3 regions of the Parageobacillus sp. VR-IP genome follow, and region 1 is predicted to be linked to each of the others. Evidence: riboswitches for the same ligand, from Rfam matches in the RefSeq annotation. Region 1 holds a riboswitch; each other region holds the start of a gene.
The links. Region 1 has a riboswitch for S-adenosylmethionine ahead of mtnK (S-methyl-5-thioribose kinase). Riboswitches for the same ligand answer to the same signal wherever they lie in the genome.
Positions count from the first base shown of each region.

Region 2: linked by a shared signal. The riboswitch ahead of HT574_RS07880 (LLM class flavin-dependent oxidoreductase) and the one ahead of mtnK (S-methyl-5-thioribose kinase) in region 1 are both predicted to bind S-adenosylmethionine.
Region 3: linked by a shared signal. The riboswitch ahead of HT574_RS16800 (phosphoadenylyl-sulfate reductase) and the one ahead of mtnK (S-methyl-5-thioribose kinase) in region 1 are both predicted to bind S-adenosylmethionine.

Region 1 is NZ_JABVYQ010000001.1:338,998-341,197, reverse strand. Features, by position in the region: gene HT574_RS01850 (carbon-nitrogen family hydrolase) at 1-585, shown strand, start outside; SAM riboswitch class I at 678-843, shown strand; gene mtnK (S-methyl-5-thioribose kinase) at 931-2,133, shown strand; gene mtnA (S-methyl-5-thioribose-1-phosphate isomerase) at 2,155-2,200, shown strand, end outside.
Region 2 is NZ_JABVYQ010000002.1:487,018-489,217, reverse strand. Features, by position in the region: gene qoxC (cytochrome aa3 quinol oxidase subunit III) at 1-581, shown strand, start outside; gene qoxD (cytochrome aa3 quinol oxidase subunit IV) at 583-882, shown strand; SAM riboswitch class I at 1,008-1,111, shown strand; gene HT574_RS07880 (LLM class flavin-dependent oxidoreductase) at 1,179-2,200, shown strand, end outside.
Region 3 is NZ_JABVYQ010000008.1:43,684-45,883, reverse strand. Features, by position in the region: gene HT574_RS16805 (DUF1128 domain-containing protein) at 1-146, shown strand, start outside; SAM riboswitch class I at 574-682, shown strand; gene HT574_RS16800 (phosphoadenylyl-sulfate reductase) at 807-1,514, shown strand; gene HT574_RS16795 (sulfate permease) at 1,529-2,200, shown strand, end outside.

The DNA.
Region 1 (2,200 bases):
GTCCATCTTGTCGCCGGTTCAGTCGCCAAAAAAACGGCAAAAGGCGTGACAAACACGATGTATATCGTCGACCGAAACGGCACGGTCGTTGGCGAATACAGCAAACTGCACCTCTTTCAGTTGATGGATGAGCATCTTTACCTCCAGCCTGGGGAGGATACCGGCTTATTTACGCTCGAAAACACCTTATGCGCCGGTGTCATTTGCTATGACATTCGTTTTCCGGAATGGATCCGCGTCCATGCGGTCCAAGGGGCGGAAGTGTTGTTTGTCGTTGCCCAGTGGCCGCTTCCTCGCCTTTCCCATTGGCGCACGCTGCTCGTGGCGCGCGCCATTGAAAACCAATGCTACGTCGTCGCTTGCAACCGCGCCGGCAGCGACCCGAACAACGTGTTTGCCGGCCATTCCATGATCATCGATCCATGGGGAGAAATCATTGCCGAGGCGGGCGAGGAGCCTTGCGCACTCACCGCGCAAATCGATTTGCAAAAAGTGCAGGAAGTGCGGGCGCGCATCCCGATTTTTGCCGATCGCCGTCCCGAATATTATCAGACAGCAGAAAAAAATTTTTTAAAAAAGTATTGACAAATGAATTCGTTAGCGTGTATGATTCGAATCAAACGCACAAATATTTTCTAACATGAGCAAAAATTCGAAAAATGAATATACTGAAAATACTCTTATCAAGAGTTGGCTGAGGGAATTGGCCCAATGAAGCCCAGCAACCGACCGTAATACTATCGTGAGATAGGGCGCACGTTTTTTCGGCGCCGGAAGTTTCATCTTCCGCAGGGCACGGTGCTAAGTCCAACAGAAAGACTTGTTCTTTCTGGAAGATAAGAGGTGCGAAGACTTGGAATCTTCAAGCCTCTTTCTATCTATGCAGAAAGAGGCTTTTTAATTTATTTGCTGAAGGGGGATTTTATTCCAATGTCGATCTCACATTCATCCGTTTATGAACCATTAACAGAACAAGGAGCCGTTTCTTTAGCCGTGCGCCTCGGCCTCTTCCGCGAAGGAGCGCCGCTTGTCTGCAGGGAAATCGGGGACGGCAACCTTAATCTCGTTTTCCGCATCGTCGATAAAGAAGCGAAAAAAGGGATTATCATCAAACAAGCCCTTCCATATGCAAAAGTAGTTGGAGAAAGCTGGCCGCTCACCTTAAAACGCGCGGTAATCGAAAGCAATGCACTACGCACATTTGCCGGCTATGCGCCGCAATATGTACCAAAAGTTTACTATTCCGATGAATCTTTAGCTATTACCGTGATGGAAGACTTGTCGCGTTTGCAAATTGCCCGCAAAGGCTTGATTGAAGGGAAAACATATCCGCTTCTATCCCAGCATATCGGCGAATTTATCGCAAAAACGTTATTTTACACGTCGGATTTCGGCATGAATCAGCAAGAAAAAAAACAGCTGGCGCAAAGCTTTGTCAATCCGGAACTGTGCAAAATCACGGAAGATCTTGTATTTACTGATCCGTTTTTTAATCATGAAACGAACAACTTTGAAGAAGAACTGCGCGATGATGTCGAATCGCTTTGGAACGATGACAAACTTCACTTAGAGGTTGCCAAATTAAAGCGCAAGTTTTTAACCGAAGGGGATGCGCTCATTCACGGTGACTTGCACACAGGCAGCATTTTCGCCAGCGACAAAGAAACGAAAATCATTGATCCAGAGTTTGCGTTTTACGGCCCATTTGGATTTGACATCGGCCAGTTTTTCGCAAACTTGCTGTTAAATGCGTTGTCCCGCCCTGAATCGCAGCAAGAGCCGTTATTTGCCCATATCGACAACACATGGAAAGTATTTACAACCGTCTTTTCTGAACTTTGGCATACGCACAATGTCGAACCGTATGCGAAAACGAAAGGGTTATTAGAAGAGGTGCTGCATCATACCTTTGTCGATGCGATCGGCTTTGCCGGCTGCGAAGTGATCCGCCGCACAATTGGCTTGGCACATGTCGCCGACCTGGACGGCATCGAAAATAAAGAGGAACGTTTGCAAGCAAAACGCCACGCGCTTCGCCTTGGCAGAAACCTTATCTTGCGACGTGAAACATTATCTAGCATCAAAGAAATTCGTTCTCTTTTCGCACAAACAGCGCTAGCACCAACGAATTAACACAATGAAAGGAAGAACCATATGACAGAACCATTTGCAATCCCACGCTCTGTAGAGTGGAACGACA
Region 2 (2,200 bases), on a different contig from region 1:
TGCCGCTCGAGTATCGGACGGAAGAAAGCCGTTTAAATATTTTAGGATTTTGGATTTTCCTTGGCGCCGAGGTCGCGTTGTTTGCGACCTTGTTCGCCACCTATCTTGTTTTATTCCAACGTACGGGAAGCGGCCCGACTGCGAAAGACTTATTTGAGGTAAAAGATGTTTTAATTGAAACGTTGCTTCTATTAACCAGCAGTTTTACGTGCGGCCTGGCTATTTTTGAAATGCGCCGCAATCGCCTTAGCGGTTTATTAACATGGCTGTTGGTGACGCTCCTTTTAGGTGCAGGGTTTATTACCTTTGAAATTCGCGAATTTATTCATTACGTCCATGAAGGAGCGACGATGCAAACAAGTGCGTTTCTCTCTAGCTTTTTCGTGCTTGTCGGAACGCACGGGGCGCACGTCAGCCTTGGAATTGGCTGGATGATTTTAATTATCATTCAGCTGCTCCAGCGCGGATTTACGCCGCGGACGGCAAGAAAAGTGTTTATCGTCAGCTTGTATTGGCATTTTCTTGACGTTGTATGGATTTTTATCTTTACATTAGTTTATTTGACCGGGATGGTGATCTAGGATGGGTGCAAACAATCACCATGAATCATTTCCTTGGAAACATGTCGTCGGTTTTGTTCTTTCGCTTGTGCTGACGTTCGCTGCGCTTTGGGTCGCGCTATCTTCGGGATTAACGGCGAAAGCGATTATTGGCGTCATCATCATTTTTGCTATCATTCAGGCAAGCTTGCAGCTATTTATGTTTATGCATATGACGGAAAGCGACAGCGGCAAAATTCAAACGATCAATATGGCATATAGCTTTTTTATCGCGGTGGTCGTTGTCGCTGGTTCGGTTTGGACGATGTCATTTGTGCTGTAATAAAACCCCTGGCTCTTTCCCTGCGAAAGAGCCGGGGTTTTTTATATTGACGCTGTAAATGACATTATGGTAGGATAAAATAAATCTGATAAAACAGATAAGAAAAGAAGGAGAAAATAAAATAAATAGTATCAAGAGCGGCAGAGGGAATGGCCCAATGAAGCCCGGCAGCCGCTGATATTGGTCAGAAAAGCGCTGATTCGCGCAGGCTGGTTCTGGAAGATAAGATGAAGCGCACCACTTCTTCTTATCGAAGAAGTTTTTTATTTTTATTATTAGGGGAGGAGAGGAGAAAGATGAGATATGGATTTTGGCTGCCGATTTTCGGAGGCTGGCTGCGCAACGTTGAGGATGAAAACATGCCGGCGACGTTTGAATATGCGAAAACGGTGGCGCAAAAAGGAGAGCAATGGGGATATAGCACAACATTAGTCGCGGAGCTGTATTTAAATGATATAAAAGGGCCGGAGAGGGATTCGCTGGAAGCATGGTCGACGGCGGCGGCACTGGCGGCGGTGACAGAAAAATTGGAAATTATGACGGCAGTCCGTCCCGGTTTTCATAATCCGGCCGTTACGGCGAAAATGGCGGCCAATATTGACCACATTAGCAACGGCCGCTTTACACTGAACGTTGTATCGGCATGGTGGGAGGAAGAAGCGCGTCAATATGGCGGCATTTTTACCGAACATGATGAGCGCTATGATCGCACGGAAGAATTCGTTCAAGTGTTAAAAGGAATGTGGACGAACGATGTATTTCATTTCCGGGGAAAATTTTATGAAGTAAAAGGAGCCCATTTAGCGCCGAAACCGGTGCAAAAGCCGTATCCGATTTTATACGCCGGCGGCGAGAGCGAACGGGGAAAACAAGCGATTGTCGAGCATTGCGATGCATATGTGATGCATGGCGGAACAGTAGAAGAAATCGCCCGCAAAGTTGCCGACATGAAACAACGCCGCGAACAGGCAGGAAAAGAGCCGTTTCGCTCGTTTGGCATGGCGGCGTTTGTCATTTGCCGCGACAGCGAGGAGGAGGCGCAGGCGGAATTAAAGCGCATTACCGACGTTAAATTATCGAGCGGCTATGCAGGATATCATGATTTCGTCAGCAAATCCCAGCTTGAACTGCAATTGAAATTGCAAGACTATTCTGTATCGAACAGGGGATTGCGTCCAAATCTAATTGGTACACCGAAACAAATCGCTGACCGCATTTTGGCATATGAAAATGCAGGGGTCGATTTATTGATATTGCAGTTTTCACCTCAGCTAGAGGAAATGGAGCGGTTTGCCAAACAAGTGATGCCGCTTGTCGA
Region 3 (2,200 bases), on a different contig from region 1:
TAGACGCAATTAAACCTTCCCATTTTTCGGAAGAGTGGTATGATGAGTTGAAAGAAATATATGACATGGTAATGAAAAGAGAGACGTTCAGCCCGAGCGAAATGCAGGCGATTGCCGAAGAGCTGGGAAATTTGCGAAAGAAATGAAATTCCTTTTTCGTTTCTTTCCAATGTGGCAGGAAGCTTTATATCACGGCTTTTTCGCTTCGGTAATCGCGCTGACCAATGCCGGATTTGATATTGCCGGTTTGTCCCTCATTCCATGATTGCGATGCTTATGTTTATCGGCCACATCGGCATTTTATCCTTTCTTTTTCTCATCCTCGGCAAAGAAATAAAAGAAAAACATACCATTCCCCAAAAGAACGCGTCACTGATCGGATCAACCAAGGTACAGCAAAGTACCTTGGTTTTTACATGTGAAAAACAGATCAACAAAGAAAGCTGATTCTTGATGCCCATAGCCCAAAAATAGTTCCTTTTTCCCTTTACAAAAAAATAAATTCCCATAGAAAAACTAGGATTGACTTCCGTGTGAATTGTGTTAAAATTTTAATCAATTACAATTACATAAAACTTATCAAGAGTGAGGGAGGGACTGGCCCGATGAACTCCGGCAACCTGCTTGGCCGAAAGCAAGGTGCTAATTCCAGCAAAATGGGTACCATTTTGGAAGATAAGGCGCTATCAGTGACCGGCTGGCTCTTCCAAAATGGGAGAGCGTTTTTATCAGCGCTCGTTCTCTTTCTATTCCAATATAACCAATTAATCCGCTTTATTTTCTTTGACTTCAAAGGAGGGAGAAAGATGCTCACTTATCAAACGTGGGAAACGGAAGAAAAACCGTCATTTCCTCACGATAATGAAACAAAAGGGGCGCTTGATGTCCTCGCTTGGGCATACCGCCAATATGAGAACAATATTGTGTATGCCTGCAGCTTCGGCATTGAAGGAATCGTGTTAATTGATTTAATTTCGCAAGTAAAGCCAGATGCGGAAATCGTATTTCTCGATACCGGTCTTCATTTTCGTGAAACATACGAGACAATCGAAAAGGTAAAAGAAAAATATCCTTCCCTCCGCATTGTAATGAAACAGCCGAGCTTATCCTTAGACGAACAGGCAAAACAATTCGGAGACGAATTATGGAAGCACCATCCAAATAAATGCTGTGAATTGCGGAAGGTGATTCCACTGCGCGAAGTATTGACCGGGGTAACCGCTTGGATTTCCGGCCTGCGCCGCGAACAATCGCCGACACGCAGCCACGTCCAATACATTAATAAAGATGACAAATTCCAATCGATCAAAATCTGCCCGCTCATTCATTGGACATGGAAAGACGTATGGAACTATGTATATAAATACGAGCTTCCGTACAATGTGCTTCATGATCAAGGTTATCCAAGCATCGGCTGCGCGCCATGCACAGCCCCTGCTCTCGATCCGAACGACTTGCGTTCCGGCCGCTGGGTCGGTCACAAAAAAACGGAATGCGGGCTTCATATCTCATAGGGAGAGACACGAATATGCTCCTTGTTGTTGCTTTTATCGTATCCTTTTTCTTTGCGATGAATATCGGTGCCAGCGGCGCCGCCGCCGCAATGGGAGTGGCGTACGGATCCGGCGCCATCAGGCGGAGATCAACTGCCCTTGTGCTTTGCGGATTAGGAGTGTTTCTTGGCAGCCTCGGCGGCGGCGAGGTCGTCAAAACGATCGGTTCCGGGATTATCCCGTCTTCCATCTTGACCATCAAAATTGTCGTGATCATTTTAACTGCCGCGACAATATCCTTATTCGCCGCCAATATCATGGGCATTCCGCTCTCTACGAGCGAAATTACGGTCGGTTCGGTTGTCGGCGTCGGCATTGCCTATCAAACCGTATATTTTCATAAATTGCTGTTTATTGTTTCCATATGGATCATTATCCCCATCATCGCCTTTGCATTTACGTTTTTCGTAGGAAAATGGTTTTTATCGCTAAAGCGAAAATATCCACAATTAGAACAAGGCAGATGGGGAAAAACGTTCGTCACGCTTTTAATTGTGACCGGCTTTTTTGAAGCTTTTTCAGCTGGAATGAACAATGTTGCCAATGCGGTCGGCCCACTTGTCGGCGCCGGATTAATTTCCGTTTCCCATGGAACGATATTCGGCGGTATATTCGTCGCCCTTGGCGCCATATTGCTTGGAAGACGC